Limibacter armeniacum: one gene and its partner. The protein of the gene in region 1 interacts with the protein of each later gene in a pairwise test. Links are inferred from orthologs where the notes say so. Each region holds a gene or a part of one and is shown on either strand. Other genes may lie near its edges. The genes, in order: gyrA and gyrB.

Evidence for each region.
Region 2: the proteins of gyrA (region 1) and gyrB interact in binary tests that used the Escherichia coli proteins (3 or more experiments, as listed by UniProt). The link is inferred for Limibacter armeniacum from one-to-one orthologs.

What each region holds. Positions count from the first base shown.
Region 1 is NZ_JBAJNO010000009.1:3,306,633-3,321,843, forward strand. Bases 7,702-10,806 are described here. They hold gyrA (DNA gyrase subunit A), read left to right. Parts: upstream 7,702-8,034; coding sequence 8,035-10,578; downstream 10,579-10,806. Outside these bases: V6R21_RS31505 (hypothetical protein), read left to right, coding at 1-138; V6R21_RS31510 (aspartyl/asparaginyl beta-hydroxylase domain-containing protein), read right to left, coding at 190-1,116; V6R21_RS31515 (TIM-barrel domain-containing protein), read right to left, coding at 1,246-3,651; V6R21_RS31520 (glycosyltransferase family 117 protein), read right to left, coding at 3,872-7,036; V6R21_RS31525 (hypothetical protein), read left to right, coding at 7,479-7,670; V6R21_RS31535 (hypothetical protein), read left to right, coding at 10,974-12,572; 23S rRNA (adenine(2503)-C(2))-methyltransferase RlmN, read left to right, coding at 12,789-13,844; V6R21_RS31545 (lipoprotein signal peptidase), read left to right, coding at 14,081-14,731; V6R21_RS31550 (ribonucleoside-diphosphate reductase subunit alpha), read right to left, coding at 14,857-15,211. UniProt on the Escherichia coli protein: A type II topoisomerase that negatively supercoils closed circular double-stranded (ds) DNA in an ATP-dependent manner to maintain chromosomes in an underwound state.
Region 2 is NZ_JBAJNO010000009.1:716,772-731,758, reverse strand. The notes cover bases 7,073-9,953. They hold gyrB (DNA topoisomerase (ATP-hydrolyzing) subunit B), read right to left. Parts: upstream 9,546-9,953; coding sequence 7,599-9,545; downstream 7,073-7,598. Other genes in these bases: V6R21_RS20740 (tetratricopeptide repeat protein), read right to left, coding at 9,851-9,953; V6R21_RS20750 (TerC family protein), read left to right, coding at 7,073-7,176. In the rest of the region: V6R21_RS20785 (SDR family oxidoreductase), read left to right, coding at 1-156; V6R21_RS20780 (ester cyclase), read left to right, coding at 180-539; V6R21_RS20775 (DUF1707 SHOCT-like domain-containing protein), read right to left, coding at 595-1,305; V6R21_RS20770 (DUF4249 domain-containing protein), read right to left, coding at 1,541-2,530; V6R21_RS20765 (TonB-dependent receptor), read right to left, coding at 2,591-4,996; V6R21_RS20760 (nucleoside deaminase), read right to left, coding at 5,209-5,670; V6R21_RS20755 (hypothetical protein), read left to right, coding at 5,856-6,326; more of V6R21_RS20750, read left to right, coding at 6,421-7,072; more of V6R21_RS20740, read right to left, coding at 9,954-11,128; V6R21_RS20735 (hypothetical protein), read left to right, coding at 11,686-11,979; V6R21_RS20730 (hypothetical protein), read left to right, coding at 12,181-12,714; V6R21_RS20725 (FKBP-type peptidyl-prolyl cis-trans isomerase), read right to left, coding at 12,762-13,280; Fe-S cluster assembly protein SufB, read right to left, coding at 13,406-14,857. UniProt on the Escherichia coli protein: DNA gyrase negatively supercoils closed circular double-stranded DNA in an ATP-dependent manner to maintain chromosomes in an underwound state.

The DNA of each region.
Region 1 (15,211 bases):
CAGGAGCTTTATCAGTTACCGAAATCCAAAACCATAGCCAATACATATGGACTCAACTCTGAAAAGACAAGGAAGCTGAAAAGGCAGATAGCCAAACTGGAAGAGTATATCAATAAACAGGGAAGCGAATCTAAATAGATAAAAAGGACAACACTTTTAAGCGTTGTCCTTTTTTCAGAAGGAGTTTTTCTAGAAAAATATGAGATAGAAAATTGAAACAAAAATGGCATACTTCAACCCATAGTAGACAGGTTTGTTTTTTTGCTTGATTTCCTTTCCTAATAACCTAACTGAATATAAATAGCGGAAAGCCTTGTTGAGGTTTCCTGTCTTGTCGTTTTTCATGTTTGGAGAAGCAGCTGCTGCCATAATAAACCAACTGAAAAAGCTGTTCAACCATTTTCCTATCACTAGCTTCATAGGTCGCTCTACATCGCAGAAGAAAATCAGGCGATCTTTCTCTGTTGCATTTTCAGCATGATGTATATAAGTTTCATCAAACAATACATCTTCGCCATCTTTCCAAAAGTAGGATTGACCATCAACTACAATTTCACATTTTTCATCATTTGGTGTAATCAGCCCTAAATGGTAGCGCAAAGATCCTGCATACGGGTCTCGGTGTTCCGGCAAAAAGCTACCGGCAGGAAGTACGACAAACATTGCAGCCTTGATGCCTGGCACCTGTCTGACCAATTCTATGGTTTTAGGACAGTATTCCAATGCAGATGGGTGAAAGTCATTGTACCATTTGAGGTAAAACCTTTTCCAGCCTCGCCTGAAAAAAGAGTTGAAACCAATGTCGTTGTATTTGTCAGCGCCTTTAATCAGTTCACTTTGTTCAAGTAGAAGAGCTTCTTCACGTATCGTTTCCCAATTGTCTTTCAGTAAACTCAATTGAGGAAAGTCAGCAGTGGAAAGGTATGGTTTTGACGGGGCGGAAGAAAACAGGTACATCAACAAATTGATAGGTGCCATAAAAGTACTATGGTCTGTCAATTGTCTTAAAAACGAGTAACGGGTTTTGCCCCTAAAGTGAATGTAAATCGCTGATACAATTAGGAAAAGCAATAAAAAGCCTTTCCATGACAGGATAAAGGTCATGAACTGTTCCATAAAAAGTGTTTGGGTTATGTAGTTAGTTACTAACTAAATATAAATACACTGAGACAAAAAATCATTGTTTTAAACAATTTCTTATCAATATGTTTCAATGAACTTTTTATGGAATAAGCTCTCTGTTTATTATTTGATTTTAATAATGACTTCTTCTCCTTTTTTCCAGTTGAAAGGAATACTTAAGGTTTGCTTCTCAAGATTATAATGATAGTCTTTGGCGTCCAAGTGATCCTTGTTGACTTTTACTTTTTTTGGTGCGACCAGAACCTGATGGGCAACCAACTCGATTTTTCGGGTTTCGGGTTGCCCTGTATATACTCCTCCAGACTGGTTGAAAGTAAATGTCATGTTCCCTTTTTTATTCTCAGCACTGAATGTCATTAGTTCATATTGCCCTTTCTTGAAGGAGTCTTTTGTTTTACCATCATCATCATACATTTGCCCATTGCTTTCACTGACTTTTGGATCTGCAAAATAGTGTATGGTCAAGCTGTCAGAATTGTAGTTGGATAGGCTTTGAAACAGTGGAGACATAGGAATAAAACTACCTCCTTTTACAAAAACGGGGATGTCATCCATTGTTAGGGAAGTTGTTACCCACTGACCTCCGTTATAAGTCCTATCAGTCCAGAAATCTACCCATTGGTTGCCTTGAGGTAGGTATGTTTTGGCTGTCTTCTCTCCTTTGGAAGTGATGGGTGTCACAAGTATGTTGTCACCAAACAAGTAGCTCTTGTCATAGTTGAGTAATTCTCTATTGTTTGGTTCTTCAAAAAAGAGTGGACGCATCAAAGGCATGCCTGTTTGACTGTTTTCAAAGGCAAGGGAGTAAATGTAAGGATGAAGCTTGTAGCGCATTTCAATATAGCGTTTGACGATGTCTTTCGTTTTTCCCTTAAAATAAATGACCTCTGAAGGAATACCTTCTTGGCTGTGTGGTCTGTAAATAGGCTGAAATACGCCATACTGCATCCATCTGATATACAATTCTTCGACTTCCTGAACAGTTTGCTCACCAATGGCAAAACCACCGAGGTCTGAGTGCATATAGCCAAGTCCGCTCATGCCCATGGTCAAGGAAATATTTACTTGAGGTTTTAAACCTCCAAAGGTTCTGTTTACATCCCCAGACCAAGGTATTAGACCATAACGTTGGGAGCCTACAAAACCCGATCGCATTAGCATGAATAGCCTTTTGTCAGGATAGTTTTTTTCATATCCTTCATATATCATTTTTGCCCATTCATGCCCGTAAGCATTATGAACCAAGTCAGCGCTGCCATTGATATGTTGTAATTCGCTAGGGTGGACTTCAGGTTCTCCAAGGTCACCCCACCATCCTTCAACACCTTTTTTGACCTGTTTGTCGTAGAAGCTCCAAAACCACCTTTTGGCTCTTGGTTTAAAAATGTCTACCAACCCTGTTTCACCAAAAAAGAATTGATAGACAAAGGCTTTACCTGAGCGGTCTGTCCCCAGTACTTTTTGACTTACAGCCTGAGGGAAGTTTTTGGAAGTGGTCAAAATAAAGGGTTCTGTGATAAGTACCGTTTTGATGCCTTTGTCATTCAGGTTTTCAATCATCTGGTCAGGGTTTGGAAATGCGTCACGGTACCAGTCAAGGTTTCCCATATAACCGACCACCTGAGGGCCGAACCAGAAAAGGTCTAGCACCACTGCATCCAGAGGTATATGCTCTTGGCGGAATTGGTCTGCAACCTGTTTGACTTGCTGTTGAGAATGGTATCCAAACCGTGAGGCAAAGTTTCCGAAAGCCCATCTTGGAGGTAGTGGTTGCCTGCCTGTCAGCTTTGTAAGGTGGGTTGTCACTTCGGCAGGCGTATTTCCTCCAATGATAAAGTAAGTCATGTTTCCTCCTAAAGCTTCAAAGGAAAGTACTCGTTTGTCTGTCTTGCCAAAGTCAATAAACCCACTAGTTGGATTGTCAAAGAGGATGGCGTAATTCTTTGATGAAATGACTAAAGGCATTCCATAATTCATCTGTTCACTGTGTTCCTCATAGCCATAATGTGCTTTGTTGTATAATGGAAGTCTATATCCAGACCGGTCAAGAGGAAGAGCCCTTTCTCCACCTCCGTACAGGTGTTCATCTTTTTCTGTGCTGAATTTGAAGCCTTTGAGTGAGTCTGTATCAAAGTAACCGTCAGCTTCGTAGGTGAGAGATTTATTGCCATAATAGAACCGAATATTAAAGGGTGTTTTAGTGATTTGGACATTTAAAGCGCCTTCTGTTTCCGTTCCATACTGGAGGGTGTTGCCTTTGGAAGCAAATGCTGTTTGAAGTTTTTGAGGAGGAGTAACTACAGCAAATGCAGGATAGTTGGTGGTGTCCTTGCTATGGAATTGTACCTGAAAAGCATCTTCAGTATATGGGGTAATCGTGATTTTACCGTCACTTGTTGTAATTTCTAGGGAATTACTGTTGAGTTGATGACTGAGGTATGTACGCTGTGCCATCAGCTGTAGAGAAACAAGGCACAGTAAGAGGAGTAAGTAAAGCTTATTGGACATAGATGGTGAAGTTACAGAGTGATAGTTAATAGCGAAGTTACAGCGTAAGAAAGGGAAATAGAATGCGGAAGGTCATTTTAGAAGAATTGTATCAATTATAATGAACAATAATCTATAGTAGATAAGTTTTGGAGGTGAAACTTCTTGACTAATCACAAAAAAAGGCTGCCCATTAATAGAGCAGCCTTTATATTAATTATTTCCGATGATGAATCTTATTCTATCTTCCATACATATCACCATATACTTCAGCATAAATCTGACCGTATTTGTTGGCTCTTTCGTGGTAGATGTGAATCAACTCTTCATTGCGTTTAATTTCCTGCATCAGTTGCGTTTCAGGAAGCTCCAGAATTTCCTGACCACGTTCCTTAAGCATTTTTACTTTTTGTTGCGCTTCTTCAGCATTGCTCTTATACATCATAGAAAGTTGCTGAAGTGTTACCATACTGCGTTGAGCTAGTGATTGCACACTTTCATCAGCGCTGTTATGGTTTAAGTAGTAAACGATTGTTTCTTTTGCTCGCTCAGCTACAGTATTGGCAATAGAGTCTGCCATTTTATGATCTCCAAGTCTGTGGTAAAGATCTGCATAGCGTGGAGCATAGAAGCTGTATGGAATCGTATTGTCAGGAATATGGTACAATACAGAGTCCATTACTTGCTTAGCTTCAGCCTCACGGTCTTTCAGATATAGGTCTTCAGCCAAACGGTAGAAGTTGTAACGCGTATTGGCTCCAAACTTACGGTACTCATCATCATAGTAAACATCAGTGTTGTTCATCTCACGGAACTGGAAGTGCTTGATGTTTTCAAGCATTACATCAGTGTTTACTTCCCCTACATCACCAGTGTTTTCAGTTATAATAGGCATCAGACGGTAAGTCATGCCCTCCAGCATCATATATCTGCGAAGATCCATGCTTAAGGTATTCGCTGATGTATTGTTGAAGTAAATCGGACGTTCCCAGTTTTTGTTGTTGGAAATCAGGTCCAGTAACGCCAATTCATTTTTGAAGATATGGCGTTTACCTCTTCCTAGTTTCCAAACCATTTTGCTGACAACCTGATCTTCTTTTCCTTTAGGAATAAAGCCTTGATTGATAACACCCGAGCTGTCTACATCCAAAACGAATGTATCTGAAAGTAGCATAGCTGTACGTGTTCCATCACTTAAAGGAACCTGTACGGCAGGGCTATTCTGGTTAACCAAAGAAAGGTAAGCACTCAGGTTAACACCGCCTTTAGCTCTGTCATCCGGTACAAGAGGAATATATTCGTTTTTACCTTCACGGTAGTTTTCCTGATCCAGTCCAAGTGGTAATGGAGCCGATTCATACTGTTGCTGACGCATTTGCTCTAGGTACCATCCTGTACTAAAGTAGCTCAATACGGCAACCCTTACATCCGTTCTGTAGCCTTCTACATTTTGTACATACCAAAGAGGGAACGTATCGTTATCACCACCTGTAAATAGGATAGCATTTGGTGCACAACTGGCTAAGGTGTTACGAGCCTGATCAATAGAGTGGAATCTATTAGAGCGGTTATGGCTCTCCCATCCGCTTGTACCCATCAGTACAGGAACTACCATACAAAGTGCTGTAGCTATGGCAGGGGCAGTAACGCCTTTAGCTTTACTTTGCAGAAGCTCTGAAATGGCCATTACACCCATTCCTATCCAAATAGCAAATACATAGAAGGACCCTACATAAATGTAGTCACGCTCACGTGGCTCTACTGGAGGTGAGTTTAGGTAAAGTACAAGGGCTACACCTGTAAGGAAGAAGATCATCAGCATTACTAGGAAGCTTTTTTGATCTTTTGTCTGCTGGAAAAATAGTCCTAACAGACCCAGTAGCAGTGGCAACATAAAGAAGTTGGTTCTTGCCTTGTTGTTTTCCAATACACCAGGAAGGTCTGCAGCAAAAGCATCCCAAGGAGCGCTCCATCCTGCATCTTTATAGTCACTCTGTCTACCTGCAAAGTTCCACATAAAGTAGCGGGCATACATGTGGCCTAGCTGATAGTCAAACATGAAGTAAAGGTTGTCACCCATAGTAGGTTTCTCTCCTTGCTGCAAGCCTGTTTTTTCTTGATACAGTCTATCATGACCTGGTTGCTTGCTGTACATACGAGGCAGCAGCATCTCGTCTTTACGGTCGTAAATTTGTTTTACTTTGTGGTCATATACCTCATAGTAGTCTTTTCCATTTTTTGTAGCCTGACGGTATTTGTCACCTACCTGTTTTGTTTCAGTAGGCTGAGCTGTAAAGTTACGTCCGTAAAGCAGAGGTCTGTCACCATACTGCTCACGTTTCAGGTAAGATACGAAGCTCAGTAGGTCGTCAGGAGCATTTTCGTTAATTGGTGTCTCTTGATTGGAACGGATCAGTAGCAATGTATAAGAGCTATAACCAATCAGGACGAAAGCCAAACCAAGGAAAATATTGTTCATGGTTACTTTGCCATGTACTTGGGAGTAATATATTCCGTATGCAACACCACCCAACAGCAATATTGCGAAGAAAATACCACCAGTACTGAAAGGCATTCCCAATGTATTGACAAAGAACTTATCGAAGCCAAAAGTGATTTCAGGAAGTCCTTGGATTACGCCAAACATAAATACCAAAATCAGTATGCCACCTATACCAATAGCAACAACCAACCCTTTCAAGTTTCCTTCAGGGTAGTGCTTGTTATAGAAAATCATGGCCATAGCAGGTAGTACCACAAGGTTCAACAAGTGAACACCCATTGAAAGACCAATGATATAGGCAATCAGGATTAGCCAACGGTTAGCGATAGCGGCTTTCTCAATACGTTCCCATTTCAGGATTGCCCAGATAATAGCGGCAGTCAGGAATGAGGACATTGCATATACTTCTGCTTCTACAGCGGAGAACCAGAAAGAGTCTGAGAAAGTATAAGCCAGCGCACCAACAGCACCTGCACCCATCAGGGTAATGATTTGCCCTGTAGAGTACTCTTTTCCATTGGCAGGCTTAATGATTTTCATGCCTAACAATACAATTGTCCAGTGAAGGAAAAGAATCGTTAACGCACTGAAAAATGCAGACGAGAAGTTGATCCAGAAAGCTACTCTTGTCACATCACCTAGAGCAAGGAAAGAGAACATTCTGTTGATTAGCTGAAAAAATGGTGTACCAGGAGGGTGGGGTACCATCAGCTTGTAGGACACGGCAATAAACTCACCACAGTCCCAAAAGCTGGCAGTTTCCTCCAGTGTGATTGTATAGACAATCAGCGCCACAAGGAACACCGCCCAACCGGTGATGTTGTTGATTTGCTTGAAGTTTTTCATAAGATCCATATTTGAGGCAGAAGCTTTTCCTCGCTTCTGTTTCTCCAGTATTTCCATTGGTTTTTGTTTATGACTGAAAACAGATTCGCCAAAATATAAAATAATACCAAGACCGTAATGCTTTGTAGCCTAACAAAGGGTGATTATGTCTATGGTTTTAACTATTTGATCTCAGGTACGAGGTTTGAATGGTTGAGAGTAAGCATTGTTAATGCTTTATCCTGATGGATATTCACTTCAACTTGCTCAAGCCTTTTTCCAGTTTCACAATTCCTTGCAATAATAATGAATGGTAAAAATGGAAGCGGAAAAGATGCCTCATTAAAAAATGTTAAACACTGTGTGTCGTATAAAGAGGTACTGAGTAGGTAGAGATGTGTTTACGCAGTGAAGTTTAGTTTTATTGAGTTTTCGTGGAAATTTTTCAAGAATACAATCCATCACCTTTACCCTACTTCAAAGGGTGGAAAATTTGAAACCCATGATGATACTTTCCTAGATGAACATAGTTAGGGTAATGGTTTCAGCAGGTAGTGTTTATACTTATGTAGACTTCGCTATGGGTAAGAACCAGCCTTGGCTAGGTTCAGAGTATACCAATGTGCTTTCGGAAGGAGGGAGAGATGAATGGAAAACACGTTTTAATATTAATGTCAGTTCTATATTTCTAATGGCTTTATTTTTTGTATGAAAAAATAAATATAAGCTCCTCGGAATCCTTCAATAATACATTAGAACTGAAGTATTTCGGAGAGTTCTTTTTTTAAGCAATCCATTCGGGTTTTAAAACCGATTTTACATTCCATTTATTCCTTTATTCATGCTGGTATTAATGTTGTGAGTTGCGCCTTGTTTTTGTATCTTGCCACTTCGTTAAAAGGCAAAAAAAATCCTAGAAAAGTACATTTTTAGGATTTTTGATTTGGGTGTCTGAATTCATGTCAAATGTATTTCAAGAACACCTGCCATATTGAATGCAGTCTGAAATGCGAAATCGGTACAAGCAGGCAAATAGAAGTCGCTTGAAATGAATCCGGAACTAATTATATAATAGAATGGCAGAAGGAGAAAATATTATCCCGATCAATATCGAGGACGAGATGAGAGGTGCCTACATTGACTATTCAATGTCGGTAATCATCTCAAGAGCCCTTCCTGATGTAAGGGATGGGCTTAAGCCAGTTCACCGCCGTGTGTTATACGGTATGTCTGAACTGGGACTAAGCTACAACAGACCATATAAGAAATCAGCAAGGATTGTAGGTGAGGTACTTGGTAAGTATCACCCTCATGGTGACTCGTCAGTATATGATACCATGGTACGTATGGCACAAGAGTGGTCACTGCGTTACCCATTGGTAGACGGTCAAGGTAACTTTGGCTCGGTTGACGGTGATTCTGCCGCTGCGATGCGTTATACGGAGGCTCGTATGAAAGAAATCTCCAGTGAAATGCTGGCAGATTTGAAGAAAAATACGGTTGACTTCGTACCAAACTTTGACGACTCCCTGAAGGAGCCTTCGGTATTGCCAGGTAAGATTCCTAACCTGTTGGTAAATGGATCTGCCGGTATTGCGGTAGGTATGGCCACTAATATGGCTCCACACAACCTGACAGAGGTAATCAATGGCGTGGTTGCTTATATCGAGAACCCTGAAATTACGGTGGCAGAACTGATGGAGCACATCTCGGCTCCTGACTTCCCGACAGGAGGTATCATTTACGGATATGATGGCGTAAAGAAAGCCTATGAGACGGGACGTGGCAGGGTTGTGATGCGTGCGAAGTCACACTTTGAAGAGAACAAGTCAGGCAGAGAAATGATCGTGGTAACGGAGATCCCTTATCAGGTGAACAAAGCTTCCATGATTGAGAAGACTGCTGAGTTGGTCAATGATAAGAAAATTGAAGGCATCAGCACGATTCGTGATGAGTCGGACCGTAGAGGTATCCGTATCGTTTACGAACTGAAGAAAGATGCAATGCCTGATGTGGTGCTGAATACCCTGTTCAAGCATACACAACTTCAAACTTCTTTCAGTATCAATAACGTAGCGCTTGTTAAAGGAAAGCCAAGAACGCTGAACCTTTATGAGCTGATCAAATACTATGTAAGACACCGTCACGAAGTGGTGGTTCGTCGTACAGAGTTTGAACTGGAAGAAGCAGAAAAGCGTCTGCACATTCTGGAAGGCTACCTGAAAGCACTTGACAACCTTGATGAGGTGATTGCGCTGATCAGAAGCTCAAAGGATGGAGACATAGCAAGATTGGGCTTGATGGAGCAGTTTGACTTCTCAGAAGTACAGGCTAAAGCGATTCTGGATATGCGTCTGCAACGTCTGACAGGTCTGGAAAGAGAGAAACTTCAGCTTGAGTACGATGAAGTAACCAAGCAAGTAACTTACTTGAAAGAAGTGTTGGCAAGTGAGGAGATGCGTATGGGTATCATCAAGGACGAACTGGTAGAGCTGAGAGATAAATACGGTGATGAAAGACGTTCTGAGATTGAGATGAATGCAGATGATCTGGAAATCGAGGATTTGATTCCTGATGAAGAAATGATCATTACCATCTCTAAAGAAGGTTATATCAAGCGTACAGCACTAAGAGAATATAGACAGCAAGGACGTGGTGGTGTAGGTTCACGTGGTGCAGCATCCAAAAGTGATGACTACACAGAACACCTATTCTTGGCTACAAACCACAACTACCTGTTGTTCTTTACCAATGCAGGTAAAGTATACTGGCTGAAAGTATTCCGCTTGCCAGAAGGTAGCAAGACTTCCAAAGGACGTCCACTTCAGAACATGATCGAAATCTCTCCTGAAGAGAATGTACAGGCGGTCATCAGTGTGAAAACGCTTACTGATCCTGACTACGTAAATAACCATTACCTAGTAATGTGTACGGAGAAGGGTATCATCAAGAAGACTACGCTGGAAGCTTATTCACGTCCAAGAACAAGTGGTATTGCAGCGATCAATATCAATGAAGGAGACAAGCTACTGAATGTAAGCATGACTAATGGCAGCAGCGATATTGTTGTGGCAGCTAAGTCTGGTCTTGCTATCAGGTTCCCTGAAGAGAAAGTTCGTGCAATGGGACGTACTGCTACAGGTGTAAAGGCGATTACTTTGCAAGGCGATCAGGATAAGGTAGTTGGTATGGAATGTATCAGTGATCCTGAAACAACGTTGCTTGTGGTATCTGAAAAAGGTTACGGAAAGCGTACTGCAATTGAGGATTACCGTATCACAAACCGTGGTGGTAAAGGTGTCAAGACGATGCAGGTAACAGAAAAAACAGGTAGCCTGATGGCAATCGAAACGGTTACTGATGCAGAGGACTTGATGATTATTACCAAGTCTGGTATCACGATCCGTATGGCTGTTGAAGGCTTGCGTGTCATGGGTAGAGCGACACAAGGAGTTAAACTGATCCGTCTGAATGATGGAGATGAGATTTCTTCAGTAGAAAAAGTAAATGCTCTTGAAAAAGAAGAGGAGATCCTTGAAGAAGGTGAAGTGTTGGAAACTCCTTCAACAGAAACGGAGAATCCTTCAGCAGAAAATACTGCCTCTGAAGAAGAAGAGTAAGCGAATATTTTTGAGAGACAATAAAGTGTCTCAAAGCCCAAAAGGACTGCTAGGTATTCTAGTAGTCCTTTTTTTGTTGGAGAAAACTTAATTCCCAGAAATTAAACTGTTCTATTGGTGTGTTATAACAGTGTCTATAAGATGTGTGATATATTCAATATTAGGAAGGTATTGAAACCCTTTAACTTAAAGATCGGGTTTTAATGATAGTCACGATTAATGACAGAACACTTTAAATGGATAAAAGGGGTTTACAAAGCTTTAAAACGTGTTAAAAGAACAACTTGGAGGGTTAAAATAATGTTATTTGTCATCAATAGTTATGTATTTTTCTGCTAGTTTTGCGAACACCTTTTAAAAAAGTGCAATATAATTTAAGAAAAGTATAATTTTCTATGAAACTCCTAAGAATCACTTTTTTACTGTTGCTTTCTGTAACAGTATTATCAACATCATTTGCGCAGAACGGTACTCCTGCTGCACCACAAAAATCTGTTGAGGAACTTAAAGCTGACCTGCAGGCAGTGCAGGAAAAAGCTGATCAAGAAGTTGCAAAAGTTGCAGCTAAAAACGAAAAGTACAAAGCAAAAGGTAAAACTGATAAAGTACAACCTGAAGTTGCGAGTGCTAAAACATTGAAAGAGCTAGGCGATGCATACACTGCATTGGCTACTTCAGAAGAAACTCCTGAAGAGCAAGTAGATGAGTATATCGAGCAAGCAAAAGCTTCTTACCTTAAAATCAAAGAGGTAGAAGAGGAGAAAGGCTCTGTATACCAAGAAGTGTTCAACCCTGAGGCGCCAGCAAACGTGCTGAAAGGTGGACAGTCAAGCTACGATGTTCTTTACAACCACTTCTTCCAAGCAGGTGCTAACGCATTCAACGAAAATGATTACCAAGCTGCATTGGAAAACTTGGAAAGAGCATTTAATGTAAAGCCAGAAGATACAACTGCTGGTAAATACGCTTTCTATGCTGCTGCTACTGTAGCAGGTGAGGCTTCAGACGAAGAGGCTATTGCTGCACAAGAAAAAACAGTGGAGTTGATCAACAAGCTGAAAGCTTTGGACTTTGTTGATCCTAACATGTATTACCAAGAGCTTACTTTTGTTTCTAAGAAAGCAGCTCCTTACGAAGAAGAAATCTCTTCTAAGCAGTATGACATCAAAGAAGCAAAAGGTAACATCGAGAAGCTGAATAAAGAGCTTGAGCAAGCTACTGAAAGAGCTGATTACTACGGTAAAGGCGCTGGTAAGCGTTACAGAGGTTCTGCTCAAAAAGCAGCTGAAAACAAGAAAGCTGCTGCTGATGCAAAAGCGCAATTGGAAGAGGAAAAAGCAAAATTGGCTAAGCTTGAGTCAGATGTAAAAGCTGCTCAAGAAAAAGCAAATGAGGTTTACGCTCAAGCTTTGGAAGTTGCTAAACAAGGTCTGGAAGTAATGCCAGAAGACGAAACACTGAATGCTCAAGTTGTTTCTTACTATGCAAGACTGGACAGACTTGACGATGCAATTGGATCTATCGAGTCACAATTGGCTGCTAAGCCTAAGGATGAAATGCTGAACTTCAACTTGGCTGTTCTTTATGACCAGTCTGCTGAGAAAGCTAGAGAAGATGGCGATATGGCAAAAAGCCAAGAGTACTTTGACAAAGCTGCTGCTCAGTACGACAACCTGTTGTCTATCAACCCTGAGAACACTGATGGTCTGTACAATGCAAGTGCACTGTACTACAACAGAGCAACAGTTTACAACAGAGAGCTGAACGACCTGCCAAGAAGTGCAAGCGGCTCTTTCAAAGACAAAGCAAAAGCGACTGAGCTGGAAGGTAAGATTGCTGAAATGACTGCAAAAGCAGAGCCTTTGGCAACTAAAGCGAAAGACGTGAAGCCAGACGAAGCAAAGTACTGGGAGCTGTTGGCTAGAATCTACACGCTGACTAAGAAATATGACGAGGCTGAAGCTGCTCTGAAAAAAGCAGATGAGCTGAGATAATTATACATTTCATTAAACTGGTTATAATCACCTGTTTAGGGTTTTTAGGCTGGTTTAGTATAATTCACAAAAAAACCTGAACTTATTTACTAGGTTCAGGTTTTTTTTGATTGAATAGTTTTAGAGATCAACAATGGTGAAATAGCTGAATGGTTGTCAGGTTGTAACCTTTTATGTGTAGCTTTGCACCATTCAATTAAATCATCGAATCACACAGTGGAAGTAATCAAGAAGAAAGATATTAGGAAAGTGTCTCCGGAGGATATTAAACAGTTTCTGGAGGAAAACGGGGAGAAAGGGTTTAGAGCCAAGCAGGTTCAGGATTGGATCTGGAAGAAATCAGCACGCTCTTTTGAAGAGATGACAAACCTCTCAAAAAAGACAAGAGAGATGTTGGAAGAGCATTTCTTTTTTGCACCTATCTCTGTAGCTGACATGCAGCACAGTAACGATGGTACATTTAAGTCAGCCTTTAAGTTGCATGATGAACATTTGGTAGAAGGTGTACTGATTCCGACTGACACCCGTATGACTGCCTGTATCTCTTCTCAAGTAGGGTGCTCATTGACCTGTAAGTTCTGTGCGACAGGGTATATGGACCGTAAGCGAAACCTTGATGCTGCCGAAATCTATGACCAAGTGGTTGAGATCAATAAGCAAGCACAAGATAACTACGGGATGAACCTTTCCAATATCGTGTATATGGGTATGGGAGAGCCATTGCTGAATTATGCTAACGTATTGAAGTCGGTTGAGTATATCACCTCAGACCTTGGATTGGGAATGTCAGCCAAGCGTATCACGGTATCAACGGCTGGTATTGCCAAGATGATCCGTAAGTTAGCAGACGAGGATGTGAAGTTTAACCTTGCACTTTCGTTGCATGCTGCCAATGATGAGAAGCGTAACCAGATTATGCCAATCAATGAGCAGAACAGCTTGCCAGCCTTGAGAGATGCACTGAAGTACTTCTTTGCCAAGACAAAAAGCCCAGTTACTTACGAATATATCGTATTCAATAATTTTAATGATTCACTTAAAGATGCGGATGAACTTTACAGATTCTGTAAGCATTTGCCTTGTAAAGTGAATATCATTGAATACAATCCAATTGACAAAGCAGATTTCCTGAATGCTGAAAAGGACAAGATTGATCAGTTTGCCGAATACTTGCGCAAGAAAGGAGTAAATGTTCATGTACGCCGTAGTAGAGGTAAAGACATTGACGCAGCATGTGGTCAGCTGGCTAACAAAAATAAAGCTAAGGCCTAGTGAAATCTGAATTTAGGAGTTTCAGCAAAAAAACATTTCTATCCTAAGAGGATGTTGGTTAAATTAGGCGCCTGTTAATACTTTTTTGGAACCCTTACATACAAACAGGGAACGCTTTAACTGTTTTTATTGTCTCTGATAAGGGAATCGTAAACAACAGGCACTTTAACTTTTGTAACATCAAGGGTTGATAGAGCGTGCTTTAAACCTGATTGAAAAGAACAACTACTTTTTAGATGAAGAAATATAAAAAATATTATTTGGTGGCATTGCTGGTGATCCTGATCGACCAAGCTTCAAAAATGTTGGTGCATTTCAATATGGAAATGGGACCACTTGGAGAAGTAAACGTATTGGGAGACTGGTTTCGCCTTCATTACCTATTGAACCCAGGAATGGCATTCGGAATGCAGTTTGACATGGAGTTTGGCAAACTGATCCTTACCTTGTTCCGCATAGTAGCATCAGGTGGTATCGCTTATGCAATTGCCTACTTAGCAAGACGAAAGGCTCATTGGGGTTTTTTGGTTTGTTTGGCAATGATTCTAGGTGGAGCACTTGGTAATGTGATAGACAGTGTGTTTTATGGAGTATTGATTGATGGAAATGTGATTCCTAATTCTCCAACTCCTTGGTTCCATGGTAGAGTGATTGATATGCTTTATTTCCCAATGGTGTCAAGCACTTATCCATCTTGGGTACCTGTAGTGGGAGGAAATCACTTTATATTCTTTAGCCCTGTATTCAATATAGCTGATTCGGCAATTTTCTTGGGAGTGTTGTTTATTCTGGTTTTCCAGAAAAAATTCTCAGCACATGAAGAGGAGCAAAAAGCAGCTACTGAGTCATTGGAAATGAACAGAGAAATAGCAGGAAAGAGTGAGTAATTTACTTCCTGTTAGATAAAGAAATAAGAAAAGCCGTCTGTCAAAATACTGATAGACGGCTTTTCTATATCTATAATTCCCTAATAAATCACAGTTGTATAGAGAATCAGTTTATCCTGTAGCTATTAACCAGAGCAAGACATACAATCTGGATCATCCAAAGAACAGGATTGACCTGATACAGGAGCTTCTTCTGCTTGTGACTGTGATAGCTTCTGTGTGTCTACGGTAAATTTGATAGCATCGGTCGCAGCCTTGGTTCTTAGGTAGTACATACCTGTTTTAAGACCTTTTTTCCAAGCATAGAAATGCATGGAAGTCAGTTTGCCGAAGTTAGGGTTCTCAATGAAAACGTTCAAGCTCTGACTCTGACAGATATATGCCCCACGGTCAGCCGACATATCAATGATATGTTTTTGACTGATTTCCCAAGCTGTTTTATAAAGGTCCTTGAGGTGTTGAGGAATGCGTCTGATATTT
Region 2 (14,987 bases), 2.6 Mb from region 1 along the record:
CCTCCACAAGGAGTGAAAAATAGACCGGAACGTCCTTCTGAGCCAACTAAGTTAAGAGGTGAGGAAGTAGCTCATCTAATTAGGAGTATACTGGAAGTCGATGATAGGGGTTTTGTGCCTGAGCTTAACCTTTGGGCGACAAATCCATCAAACTAGATCTTAGGGTAAAGAAATAGCTTATGAAGCCAAAAGATGTATTAAGAAAGTGGGTTGAGTTTTTCAACAGAGCAGATGTAGACGGGTTAGTTACACTATACCATGAAGGTGCAATCAATCATCAGGTTGCAAACATGCCCATCCATGGGAGGGTTGCGATTAAGGAAATGTTTGAGCGTGAGTTTGCAGCAGCCGAAATGACTTGTATTGTCGAAAATATCTTTGAAGATGGGGATTGGGCAATAATGGAGTGGAAAGACCCTTTAGGACTGAGAGGCTGTGGATTTTTTCAGATTGTTGAAGGGAAAATCATACTGCAGAGAGGATATTGGGATAAGTTATCTTTTTTGAGACAGCATAACTTACCGATACCTAAGAAATAAACAACCCCATCCTGATGTATAGCAGCATGGGGTTACCCTATTAAGGAAGTTCGTGTCAATGAAAGTTGACCTGAACATTTCCCAAGAAAGTCGTTCCTTTGATCAATAAACGGAAGTTTTCAATTGGTTTACGTTCTGAACTGTTGGACGTACCAGTTTTTAGAAGCTTTTTGTACCATTTATTACCTTTGTCAGACTCTCGGTATTGGCCAAGTGCCGTACTCATTTCTTTTTTGATGGCTGTGCCATAAGGAACATGGATTACTACTTCTCCCAGAATATTGTCCATATCCAGAATCAGGATCTTGTCTTTGAAATCCTCATTTCTCAAATCAAGTCGAGTAGTGCCAAGCCTTGATTCCACTTTAACAAAAAGCATGGTTACCTCCGTAGCAAGATTGCGAAAGCTGACATTATTTTCTCCTAATGTGGTCACTACCTTTACAACTTCTCCACGGTTTTGTGAAATGTCCGTTTTCAGTTCGCCCATTATGGTCGATATTTTGTTGGGTGGCAAGTTCTGAAACTTGGGAAGCTGCTGAGATGAAGCGTTTACATTATTTGTTTTGGCCTGAAAAGGCTGCAGATGCGATGGGAAATCATGCAGAATTTTTGAAAGGTCTTCTACAGATTTAGCTTCATAAGCCATTTGCAGTCTGTTTTCATAATCTGTCTCTTCTAGCTCGTGCTGCGTGAATGCATCCTGTAATGCTTGTATAACTTGCTCTCTTTTTTTAGGAAGACCAAATGTTGTTTTTTGTAGCATGATAGTGATTTGTTGACACCAGTTATTTGATTGAAGTTGAAATATTGTAAGTAAAATCAGCTGATGCAAATTTTTGAATAAAATCAGGAGATTATGTCCTTACATATTCTTCTTTATCGATAAAAGTCAACATAAAGTTGGGTGCGAGAGGGGGATTAGTGTTCTTTTTTATAAAAAAGAACCACCCTTAAAATATTAAAGGTGGTTACTGATGTTAATTAGTCACAATAAATGCTTAGTTGTTGTCTTTATATGGAGGCTCTTCGTTGATTTTGATGCCATAGCTTTTAATAGCCGATCCAGAGAAGTAGCCAATTGCTTTTCCTTCTGATTGTTCATTTATAGCGATGATATTGGTAGGCAGGTTTACTACAGGAGTAGCGAACAAGCCACCGTTTTGCATCTGTTCTTTTGCCATACTCATAAAGCCAAAAGCGCCATCTGTAAGGGAATGAATCTCAACATAAATTGAATCACCAACCTCATAAAGTGGAAGCTCATCAATCTCATCTGCATCCAGATTTGGATTGATTCCTGTCCTTACAGGTGGAATAAATGCCACTCCATCTGCATTCTCATCATTATTTGTTCCTGGTATAATGTCATGTACCAAGTTCATTTCACTTACCTTGTTTAGGAATTTACCGTTTTTCCAAGTTTTAACCCAATAGTAATCATTTTTTCCTTTTAGGTCATACGCCCATAGTTCTGCCACTATAGTTTCAACAGGGTAGAACAGGCTTTCCTCTTCCTTGTAAACCTGAATTGAATCTATAGTAGGTACACGTTCGATAGAAGTGAACGCTTCGTATGCTTCACCATTTGGCATACTGATACTCAATTTGTATTGTTCCTGATAGAAACCACCACTAGTCTCATCATTGATATCCTCACGAAGTCTGATTTGAAGCGTATCATCAGCTGATGTAGGCATCCATGTATAGACACCATTCTCATTTGTATCCGTAAAGGTAATAACTTTACCTTCATTCAGTAGATCTTCTACCGTAACAGAAGCACCAGTTGCAGGTAATGCTTGGCTGGTAGAGAAGTAAGGTTTGCTATAAGTCAGTTTAATCTCCTGTTCTCTAAACCTGTTGTTGATAAAGGCGTCTACTACAAGCTGCGTCTCGCCAGGAGTTACGTCAATTTCTACAACATCTTCACAGCTGATAACTGATATAGCCGCTAGTCCTATCAGTAGTGCTTTGATATATTTTTTCATGTTGATCAACATTTCTATGATTGCTTAACAGTATGGAATATTGAATTACTTAGCTTCCTATCAGAATTTGAAGTTGTAAGACACTGATGGAATCACAGAGCCTATGATAGAAAGCTGTGTAGCCTGATTGTCTGTCACGCCATAAGGCATCCTGTCAGAGTTTGGGTTGAACGAGATGGAGAATGGGTTACGACGGTTATACACATTGTACAAGGAGAATACCCAGTAGCTCTCATAATTTTTCCATCTATGATTCTTTTTGGATGGTGTTAACGTTGCCGAGAGATCCAGTCTATGGTAAGCAGGTATTCTATAGTTATTTCTTGAATCATCAGGGTTATGAGGTGGTGAGTAACCTTGGATCTCATATGTATTGGTAGGGAACGAAGCTGGCGTGCCCGATACATATGTGAAACTTCCTGAGAAAGACCATTTTTCGTTGAGATCATAGAAAGAAACCAATCTTACATTGTGTGTTTGGTCAAATCGGGCATTATACCATTCATTGTTGTTAATGTCATCTGTCAACCTTTCAGTCTTGGAAAGTGTATAACTTGTCCAGCCGTGGAATTTGCCTTTGGTCTTTTTTACATAGAATTCAGCACCATAAGCTCTACCTTTAGATTCCAATAAGTCACCTTCTATATATTCATTCAGCAAAAGGTCAGCATCTACTACATAGTCTACCAGTTGGCTCATGTCTTTGTAGTACACCTCTACTGAGGTCTCATACATATTGTTTTTCAGGTTTTTGAAAATACCTAAGGCTACCTGATCAGCAATCTCTGGCTTGACATTTTTTGTACTTGGGTACCAGATGTCCAGTGGAGAGGAGGCTGATGTATTTGAGATCAGGTGTATGTACTGCGCTGTACGGTTATAGCTTGCCTTGATAGAACTGCTTTCGTTTAGCTGAAATTTAGCTGAGAATCTTGGTTCTAGATTCCAGTAGGTTTTGACAGATTCCCATTGTTCATAGGACTGTGCAGAAGAAGCAATAGGCTCTCTTCCATATCCAGGCTTTTCAGGTGCTGCAAACTCATAAGTGGTGGTTTCTCCTAGGTATGAAAAAGTAGAAAGCCTTAAGCCGTACTGAAGGGAAATGGATTTGTTGATATTTTGTTCATTTCCAATATAAGCGGCACTCTCTACACCATACATTTCAGGAAGGATATAGGGAGGGATTTCGTTATTAGCTACTACTGTTTGCGTTTCTCCAGGACTGAACTTATAGAGTATACTATTGGCTCCAAATGTCAAGGTATTATTGGTGTTAGCGTAAAGCGTAAATTCTGGCTTTACACTGTAAGTTTGGATATTTGCTTTCCAGTTAAAGGAGTCATCATCATTTCCAAAACTTAACTTGTAGTCATAATTACTATAAAAAGCTGTTGTGTTGAAAAATAGCTTTTCATTGAAAAGGTGGTTCCAGCGAGCACTCACTGTACTGTTTCCCCAGTTGAAACCAAATAAGTCAGCAGCTTCGAATACATCTCTTCCTAGGTAAGCGGAAAGGAATACCTTATTTTTTTCATTGATATTCCAGTTTACTTTACCTGTAACGTCATAAAAATTGAATACAGAGTTTTTGAGATCGTCACTTAGGAATGGCTGTGCAAGGATGTCAGCATAAGAACGTCTACCTGCAATAATAAAAGATGCCTTGTTTTCGACAATTGGCGCTTCAAGAGTCAGTCGGCTGAATATTAATCCAACACCACCCTGTCCTGAAAATTGGTTGTCATTTCCCTCCTTCATTCTGACATCAAGAATGGATGACAAGCGACCTCCATATTGAGATGGAATTCCTCCTTTAATAAGTTTCACATCCTTTACGGCATCAGGATTGAATACGGAGAAGAAGCCAAACAGGTGAGAAGAGTTGTAAACAGGGGCTTCATCCAGCAGTACCAAGTTCTGACCAACACCGCCACCTCTTACATTAAAGCCTGAGGCGCCTTCACCTACTGTACTTACGCCAGGTAGTAGTTGTATACTCTTGATAATATCTACCTCGCCCAACAAGGCAGGCATCTTTTGGATGGTCTTAATGTTGAGTTTTTCAACACTCATTTCAACATTGGCGATATTGGCATCTTCACGTTCGCCTGTTACTACAACTTCATCAAGTTGTTCGTCTGCTGCATTAAGCCTGACATCTACACTTTGGTTGCTTTGGCTTAGGTCTATTTGCTGTTCAGTAGAAGTATAACCAACATAACTAAATGTTAGCGTGTACTTGCCCGGTTCGACAGTGATTGAGTAGAATCCATAGGGGTTGGTAATGGCACCAGCCTTCAGTTCTTTTATGTAGACACTCACCCCTATAAGAGACTCTCCCGTAGCATCATCTTTGATGTAGCCGCTTACTGTAGTCTTTTTTTGGGCGTGCAATGGTAATGATAACAGTAATATACAAGGGATAAATATGCTACTGAATAATCTTAAAAAATGGTTTTTAGTCATGTCCAATGGTTTAAAGCGATTTGGTTTAGGATGCAAACTTACTTTAGAGTTGACAGTTTTAATAACCTTCAAGTCATAGAGTGGTTAAATAATCTTTACTTTTTTGCATGGTAAAGATTGCCTTATTAAAAAATCGCTCAAACCAGAACATGATCAACCCGAGTTTTTAAGGAGTGAATTCGTCATAATAGTCGACCAATCACATGAGAATTTTATGCTTGTTCTTTCCATACCTTAAAGACTTTTTGTGCCTGATCCCTTTCTAACTGTATAAAGTCAATTTTCCTTTTCTCCATAGGTTTTTCCAGTTCTCGGTAAATCTCCGCATCATCAAAGCCAATTGCCTCCGCATCATTTTGGGTGTTGGCATAATATACTGTTTGTATGCCTGCCCAATAGATGGCTCCAAGACACATAGGGCAGGGCTCACAAGAGGTATAGATTACACAGCCGGTTAGGTCAAATGTGGATAGCTGTTGGCAGGCATTTCTGATGGCAACAATTTCGGCATGGGCAGTAGGATCGTTTTTTGAGGTTACATGGTTACAACCTTCTCCCACAATTTTATCGTCTTTGACAATGACTGAACCGAAAGGGTAACCTAAATTGTTCTTTAAGCCGTGCATGGAGAGTTCAATAGCCCGCTGTATGAAATTTATATGGTCTTTTTTCATGATAATTCTTGAAATAAATTAAATGATTCTAAAAATATTTAAATATTTGTGTCAAAGATTAATGGAAGATTGTATATAATATAACTGACCATTAATGAATTAACAGAAAAAAGCGAATTGGCTTTTTATCCACAAATATGTATGAGGAAACTTATTCTCGTACAAATGACAACTATAGAGTGATAATGATAACAAAACTTACAACTAGAGTCTTTGTATTGTTGAGTTTGGCCTTAACAATGTTCGCTTGTGACTTTGCACAAGATGACGCTGACTTGGGGCCATCTGAAGATGATCTGATATACACAGATCATTCGGTTTCTATTCAGGATGAATATTCTTTATCCAGATTTACAACTGAACAATTGGTAGACCGTGCTGAAGAATGGATTGAAACCTATACAGATGGGCAGGTTACCAAATACTTTTACACTGACACACCTACAGAACAAGGAGGGGTAGAAGGTTGGATTACTTTATTAGGGCTAGACTATAAAATAGAGATATCAGTGACAGAGTCTCAAGTGACGTTTGTAGCCATATTCAACATACCAACAACAGAGGGTTACCTGTTACCAGAGATTGTCAGAGAAAATTTGTTTGAGCTTGAAAATGATTTTGAGCGCTTCATAAATGAAGAAGCTACAGTTTCGTAAGCAGAGTCCAACCTTAATCAGGGTTGGACATTTTATATAATAGGACTTTTTGCATATCTTCCCACCAATTTTTTAATAATTCAACCTATATAACATGGAAATGCTATTTACAGTCGAAGGTATGATCAGCCTTCTGACTTTGACGATTCTGGAGATTATTCTTGGTATCGATAATATTATCTTTATCTCTATAGTCAGCAGTAAGTTGCCAGAGCATCAGCAAGACAGAGCCCGTACAATCGGTATCTTGATGGCTTTGCTGGTAAGAATTGCGCTGCTGTTCGGTATCACTTGGCTGATTTCATTAAAAGAACCATTGCTGACCATCAATTTCTTGGAGAACTTCCATATTGATCCAAACTTCAGTGGTAGAGATTTGATTCTATTAGCTGGTGGATTGTTCCTGCTGACGAAGAGTGTTTCAGAAATTCACCACAAGGTAGAAGGTGATGAACATGAAACGGCTGTTAAAAAAGTGACATCACTCATGAAAAGCATTATTCAGATTGTACTGATTGATGTGGTTTTCTCTTTTGATTCCATCCTTACAGCTGTAGGCCTTGTGGATGAAATCCTGATCATGATTGTGGCTGTAGTTATTTCACTTGGAATCATGTTGGTATTCTCAAAGAAAATCGCCGATTTTATCAACCGTCATCCTTCAATTCAGCTTTTAGCACTTTCATTCCTTGTATTGATTGGCTTCCTGTTGGTGATCGAAGGGTTTGGTGAAGAAGTGCCGAAAGGATACGTTTACTTTGCCATGGCGTTTGCGTTCTCTGTAGAATTACTGAACATGAGAATGGAAAAGAAGGTCAATGAAGTAGAGAAAAAAGAAGTGAATAGTTAAGCAAACTATTACATAATGATTAATGCTAAAAAAGCATCCTTTCAATGAGATGAAAGGATGCTTTTTTGTTTTTGTACCATCGACTTTAAATTAAAAAAAAACAACTTCTACAAGAAGCTGTTTTTCTACTGTGTGTACTAAAGCTATTTGACTTTGAGAGTGAAATTTGTGTGGAATCTCTACTCTCTCAATCAATTTTAGAGAGAAAGCAATTTGCTTTACCTTCTCCCTTTATGACAAAACAAATGTATACTTGACTTTTCTATACACCAATTCTTCAGGGGATTATTTAACTGCTTGATACCCAAATTACCCGATTATTAGGATAGGTGCATCACTGTTTTCAGGGAGTAATTGAGGCGAAAAAAAAAGCGCCATCCCAATTAAGGAATGACGCTTCTATATTTTAAAGTGCCTGTTGCTTATGCATCAATGTTTGCATAACGGGCATTCTTCTCAATAAAGTCACGACGAGGAGCAACTTCATCACCCATCAGCATAGAGAATAGGTGGTCAGCTTCAGCTGCCGACTCAATGTCTACACGCTTCAGGTTTCTGAATTCAGGATCCATTGTTGTAGTCCAAAGTTGCTCAGGGTTCATCTCACCAAGACCCTTGTAACGTTGGATATGTACTTTGGATTCATCACCTGCTCCCAGCTCATGAACAGCTTCTCTTCTTTGACGTTCTGTCCAGCAGTAACGCTCTTGTTTACCTTTTCTGATCAGGTAAAGTGGCGGCTGTGCAATATACAGGTAGCCATTCTCGATCAGTGGTTTCAGGTAACGGAAGAACAGTGTCAAAATCAGTGTACGAATGTGGCTACCATCCACATCGGCATCGGTCATGATGATGATTTTGTGATAACGCAACTTTGTAAGGTTTAGCGCTTTCTCATCGTCTTCAGTACCGAAAGATACACCTAGAGCCGTGATGATATTCTTGATCTCATCATTGTCGTAGATCTTGTGCTCCTGAGCTTTCTCAACGTTAAGGATTTTACCTTTCAGTGGAAGAATAGCCTGGAAGTTACGGTCACGACCTTGCTTAGCAGAACCACCTGCTGAGTCACCCTCCACTAGGTACAGTTCACATACGCCAGGATCTTTTTCTGAACAGTCAGCCAGTTTACCCGGAAGACCTGAGCCGCCCATAACGCTCTTACGTTGGACCATCTCTCTTGCTCTACGAGCAGCGTGACGAGCCTGGGCAGCTGTGATCACCTTTTGGATGATCGTCTTAGCCTCTTTTGGATGCTCTTCAAGGTAAGTATGCAGTACGTCAGCTACGCAAGTGTCTACAACACCCATTACCTCAGAGTTACCAAGTTTGGTCTTGGTTTGTCCTTCAAACTGTGGTTCAGGAACTTTTACTGAGATAATTGCAGTCAGACCCTCACGGAAGTCATCACCTGAGATATCTACCTTTACTTTGTCAAGCATGCCAGACTTGTCTGCATAACTTTTCAGTGTACGAGTCAAGGCTCTTCTGAAACCTGCTACGTGTGTACCTCCTTCGTGCGTGTTGATATTGTTCACGTAAGAGAATACATGCTCAGAGTAAGAAGTATTGTAAGTTAACGCCACCTGAACAGCAACATTATCCCTTGTGCCTTCCATATAGGTAGGAGAAGGAAGTAGTGAAGTTCTAGTGTCGTCCAAGTATTTTACATATTCTACAAGACCACCTTCAGAGAAAAATTCATCAGAAAGGTAAGTGCCATCCTCGTCGTCTTTAACACGCAAGTCAGTCAGCTTGATGCGGATACCTGCATTCAGGTATGCAAGCTCACGAAGTCTTGTGGAAACAGTTTCAAAGTTGTATTCACTAACAGTGAAGATAGAGTCATCAGGCATGAAATGTACTGTTGTACCTGAACGATCTGTCTCACCGATTACTTTTACATCATAAAGCGGTACACCGATTTCATATTCCTGCTGGAATACTTGTCCTTGACGGTGAACAGTCACTGTAGTGTGTTTTGACAGGGCGTTTACACAGGAAACACCAACACCATGAAGACCACCTGATACTTTGTAAGTATCTTTGTCAAACTTACCACCAGCGTGAAGAACGGTCATTACCACCTCCAAAGCAGATTTTTTCTGTTTTGGGTGAATGTCGGTTGGGATACCTCTACCGTTATCGGATACTGATATAGAGTTGTCTTCGTTAATTGTTACTTCGATTGTATCGCAGTAACCCGCCATAGCCTCATCAATGGAGTTGTCTACAACCTCCCAAATCAAGTGGTGAAGACCTTTTACCCCAACATCACCGATATACATGGCAGGGCGCTTTCTTACTGCCGCCAATCCTTCCAGTACCTGGATATTACCAGCTGAATAATTGTCTTTGTTTCCTTCCATATTTTCGTTTATTTCTCACCTCTCCGAAGAGAGTATTTATTGTAGCCAAGTTGAAGTACAAACAAAATGTACTAAGCTTAGTGCTGATGACTTCTAACCAATAATGATGGGTAGAAGAAACCAATTAAAAACACCATGAATATGTGTATTTGAAACGCAATCCGAAGGTGTTTTTCAATGAATTATTCAAAATCGAATAACCTCACGAAAATACAATTTTTTAATGGCTTTTTCAACTTGAATACCCTATTCAAACAGATTGATTTGAATTAATCTGTTAATGCCAAACAGTGTGTTCGTGCTATTCACTTGGCTAGCTGTCTTATACGGATCTTGGCTTGGTAATCAAGGCTGCTTTTGTACTCGTGTTCATCAAATTCAAGTACTTGATGGTAATACTTTACAGCCTTGGAATTGTTTCCACTTTGCTGCATCAGAATGCCCATCTGTAAGCATGAGTTGGCAGCAAAGTATCGTGGTATTCGTGCACCAGACTCTACTGTTTTCTGGTAAAAATAAAGAGCTTGTTGTGCTTTGTGAATCTTATGGTAAATCCGAGCTTTTCGATATAGGTATTCTACTCTGTCTTCATCAGAGGTAAGGCTGTCCAGTGGTATTTTTTCCAGTACAGATAGTGCCTGTGTGTATTCTCCACCATCAGTGAGGATACGGGCTAGTGTAATGTCCTTATTAGGGAGTTTTTTGTATTCACTGAACCTGAGTGCATATCGGTCAGCAGCAGCCAATGTACTACCTTCTGACTGAGCAGCTTTTAAGTATTTATTGTCGGGATGTCCAGTAAACCAATAGCAAAGAAACAGTTTGAAGTTAGAGTCTTTGATGTAGTCTTTCCCTTGGTTGATATCCAGAAAGTGCTGAAGTTGAATCGCAGCGGGTTTGAATTTGCCATTGCAGAGTAACAGGTTTCCTTTTAAGTAAGGAAGGTAGTCAAACCAGGTATTTTTGCTTTCTAGCTTTTGAACACATTTCAACCCAAATTGGCTGTCACTATGCTTAAGGGCTATCCATGCTCCTGCCAAATGAGTGATCAGGTTGTCAGGTCTTGCGGCTATTTGCTTTTTGATAGAAGAAAGGGCTGCTTCTCCCTCATTTAGAAGGTAAGCTTGAATCAAGGCTGTAGCTAATTGTGCTTCTTCAGACAATAAGTCAGAAGAGTCGGCAATCCCATAGAGATATAGCAGTGATTCCTCCGAAGGGGAAATGCCCAAAAGTTTTGTGATCCAATGCAGGTTTTCGGGGATAGCCTTGAGGGTTAAAGCCAGTATTCCCATGGTCTTCTTGCTTGGGGTGAAGTCGGGATGTTGTTCAAGGTTGTAGGCGGTATATCTGTAGGCTTTTCTGAAGTCTAAGAAAGCATTGATACTCTCTCCATAACGTGCTTTTACAAAAGCCCATTGTAGGTGTATCTCTGCGGTGGCAAACGTTTTGTACGGGGATGAAGGAAGCTTATCTAGCTTGTTGAGTCTCTCGTTTAGTTTTGACAAACTTTCTTCATAGGTGTCTTTATCAGAGTTGAGTAGGATAGGGGTGATCTCTGCAAGGTTTTCAAGGTAGAGGTGCAAAGGGTGTAATTGGTTTTGCTGATGTGGGATAGCCTGTTTTATTCCTTTAAAGTTTAAGGAAATGAAATCCTGGTAAAAAGGGGTGAAGTCTTGTAGTTCTGTTGGTTTTAAATTGTACTGTAAGGTGTTTTGACACAGTCCATTAAAAGGATGTGATTGGAAAAGTATCGTGATGATAATGAAAATAGTATAGCGACAATACTGCATTCTCTTTTGTTTCGGTGCTGGTTCGTGTTTGCTAAAGATATGTCTTATCACATGTAATCTGACTATATTTGAAAATTGGCCTTGAATCTCACTTTTGTACTAAGTATAGAATAAAGTAGGGAGATTATTCTCGTTAGGCGCAAATTTAAATATCATAACGTTGGGTTTGATGCCTAAAGTCTAAAGGAATGCTTCATAAGAAAAAAAATAGGGGGCTATGAAATTAAATATTAACATTCAGTTGTTAAGTTTTGAAAAAAGCTTGAACTTTTATAGGAGATATTGCATTTAGACATAGTGAAGGTTGATTAAATCAAATTTGTTATCAATAAAATATAAATATACTAGCTATGCAATTTATGGTTGAGGCTGAAATGCCAGAAGTCTTTTCTGATGAAATCCTGGATATGATCCCGAATGAAATCACTCGTATGAATGATTTGATGAGTGATAATGTCGTAAGCAGCTATACGCTGTCTGGTGATCGTAAGAGGCTTTGGGTAACTTTGGATGTGGAGAATGAGGAGAAAGCCAGAGAGGTAATGGATGGCTTTTCATTGGCTGATCATATGCATTATGAGATCTATGAATTGGCTTTCCTTGAGACTGCTCCAATGCGCATGCCTGCGTTCTCCTTGAATTAAGAAATCAAAAAATATTATGGAATATATCGCCATAGCAGGGACTGTTATGGCTTTTTTTGTGTTCAAACGTTGAATTATTGGGGCAGACGGAAAATGTTTTGGTTAAGGTATTTTAGGCTTCCAATCTTTTAGGTAATTTATTAGATAGTACGATCTACTCATTCTAACCCTCTTTCAATATTGGTACAAGCTCCTTTTATATTGAACTTATGGAAGCATCACTTAGCTTTTCTGAAAAAGCAAGTGAATGATTTTGCTTTGACAGGTAACTTACCTCTGCTGGAAGAAAATATGCTTGTAGTGGGGCATGCTCAGACTGATATTTACATAGGTGAACTTTCAGTCGGGGACATTGTCGGAGAGGTTCGTACATACTTGAAAGATAAATGCCAGTTGGAGGAAGAAGCGTATAAGGATTGGCTTTATGGGGAAGGGCATGATTACAGAATGGTACAGCTGTCGGACGATTCTGTATGGACTTTGCGTTTGGGAGCAGAACAGGGGTTGTTTATTCACCTGCACCCTGCACGGGATGTGCCAAGTTCAGTTAGGGTTAAGGCAATAACCCTTAAAACAGCTATTCTAACGCTTGTGATGGCTTTGAAAGAAGATAAAGACCCATATGATGTTGACTTGATCAACTCTGTAAGACGTACATTTCTACAAGCTCCTCCGGTACAAAAACTGAGGGAGGGTAGGGGATTGGAGAAAATATTGTCCATACTGGTCAAGTGAAAAAAAGCATTGCTTCCCATAGAAAGAAAGCAATGCTTTTAGTTTTATTAGTGACAATGACCGTCAGGTCCATGTACATGTTTGTGGTCAATCTCTTCTTTTGTCGCTTCTCTAAGGTCAGCGATTTTTCCCTGATAGTGTAAGTCATATCCTGCTAATGGGTGGTTGAAGTCCATTTGTACACGATCCTCTTCCACTTCCATGACTTCCGCAATATGCTGCTGTCCCAAATCATCCATCATTGGAATCAGTGAGCCTTTTTGCAGTTGGGAGCGGTCAAACTTTTCATCTCCCTCAAAAGCACTCATAGGTATAAAGATGATTTTCTCTTCATCGTAATTACCAAAAGCCTCTTCGAATGACAGGTGAATATCAAACTCATCACCTTTTGCCTTGCCAACGATCTTCTCTTCAAAGTTAGGTAAGACATAGCCTGTCGCATACAATACGGTCAGTGGGTCATTCTCATCTTTCTCTTCAAATAGGTATTCGATATTGTCACCATTGTCAACGTACATTTTGTAATGTAAGGTCACGACACATGGTTTTTGAGCTTCTATCTTCATCGTGTTGCTTTTAGCGTGAATATTATTCAGACCTGTTATCTGATAAAAACATGAATAGAGATATAAAAAAATCCCGCCTTATTGAAAAAGGCGGGATTTGTATATTTCTGAATATTGATTGCTGATTAACCAACTGAACCTTCCAAGCTAAGCGCAAGAAGCTTTTGAGCCTCAACAGCAAACTCCATTGGAAGTTTGTTCAGTACTTCTTTACAGTAACCGTTAACGATTAGGGCAACAGCTTGCTCTGTATCGATACCACGTTGGTTACAGTAGAAGATTTGATCTTCACCAATTTTGGAAGTAGTAGCCTCGTGCTCTACCTGACCCGTTTTGTTGCCAACTTCAATGTAAGGGAAAGTGTGAGCTCCACAAGTGTCTCCCATAAGCAGTGAGTCACATTGAGAGAAGTTACGAGCGTTTTCAGCTTGTTTCATCACTTTTACCAAACCACGGTAGCTGTTTTGAGATTTACCAGCAGAAACACCTTTAGAAACGATTCTAGATTTAGTGTTCTTGCCAATGTGGATCATCTTAGTACCTGTGTCAGCTTGCTGCATCTTGTTGGTAACAGCTACTGAGTAGAATTCACCAATAGAATTGTCACCTTTCAGGATACAAGAAGGGTATTTCCAAGTTACAGAAGAACCAGTCTCTACCTGAGTCCAAGAAAGTTTGGCATTGTCGCCGTAGCAAATACCACGCTTCGTAACGAAGTTGTAAATACCACCTTTACCTTCATCATCACCAGGGTACCAGTTCTGAACTGTAGAATATTTTACTTCAGCGTCCTTGTTAACAAAGATTTCTACTACAGCTGCGTGCAATTGGTTTTCGTCACGTTGAGGAGCTGTACAACCTTCAAGGTATGAAACGTAAGAACCTTCTTCAGCTACAATCAGTGTTCTTTCGAACTGACCAGTATTGGCAGCGTTTATACGGAAGTATGTTGATAGTTCCATCGGGCATCTTACACCTTTTGGGATGTAACAGAATGAACCGTCAGAGAATACAGCTGAGTTCAATGCCGAGAAGAAGTTGTCATTTACAGGAACAACAGATCCAAGGTATTGCTTCACCAATTCTGGATGGTCTTTAACTGCTTCACTGAAAGAACAGAAGATGATACCCAGCTCACCAAGCTTGTCCTTAAAGGTCGTGGCTACTGAGATTGAGTCAAAAACTGCATCAACGGCAACACCTGTCAGTCTTTTCTGCTCTTCAAGAGAGATACCCAGTTTCTTGAAAGTCTCAAGAAGCTCAGGATCCACTTCGTCCAAAGACTTTGGCTTTATCTTTTGTTTAGGCGCAGAATAATAGATAATGTCTTGGTAATCTATATTCTCAAAGTATACGTTCGCCCAATCAGGACACTCCATCTGTTGCCATCTCTCGAAAGCCTTCAGTCTCCACTCCAACAGCCATTCCGGTTCCTCTTTCTTCGCAGAAATGAAACGGATGGTGTCCTCGTTCAGACCTTTAGGAGCAGATTCAGTTTCGATGTTGACTGTCCAGCCGTGTTCGTATTCTTTTGAAGTGAATTCCTCTAAGATTTGTGTATCTTTATCTGCGCTCATTATTATCTATTTCGTTAAGTTCAATGCCCAAATATAAGAATTTATACTTCTTATTTAGGATTAATCTAAATTGCAACCGCAAAACTATAACAATTTTTTCTCTTTAATGTTCAAAAGTGCATTTTTTTTC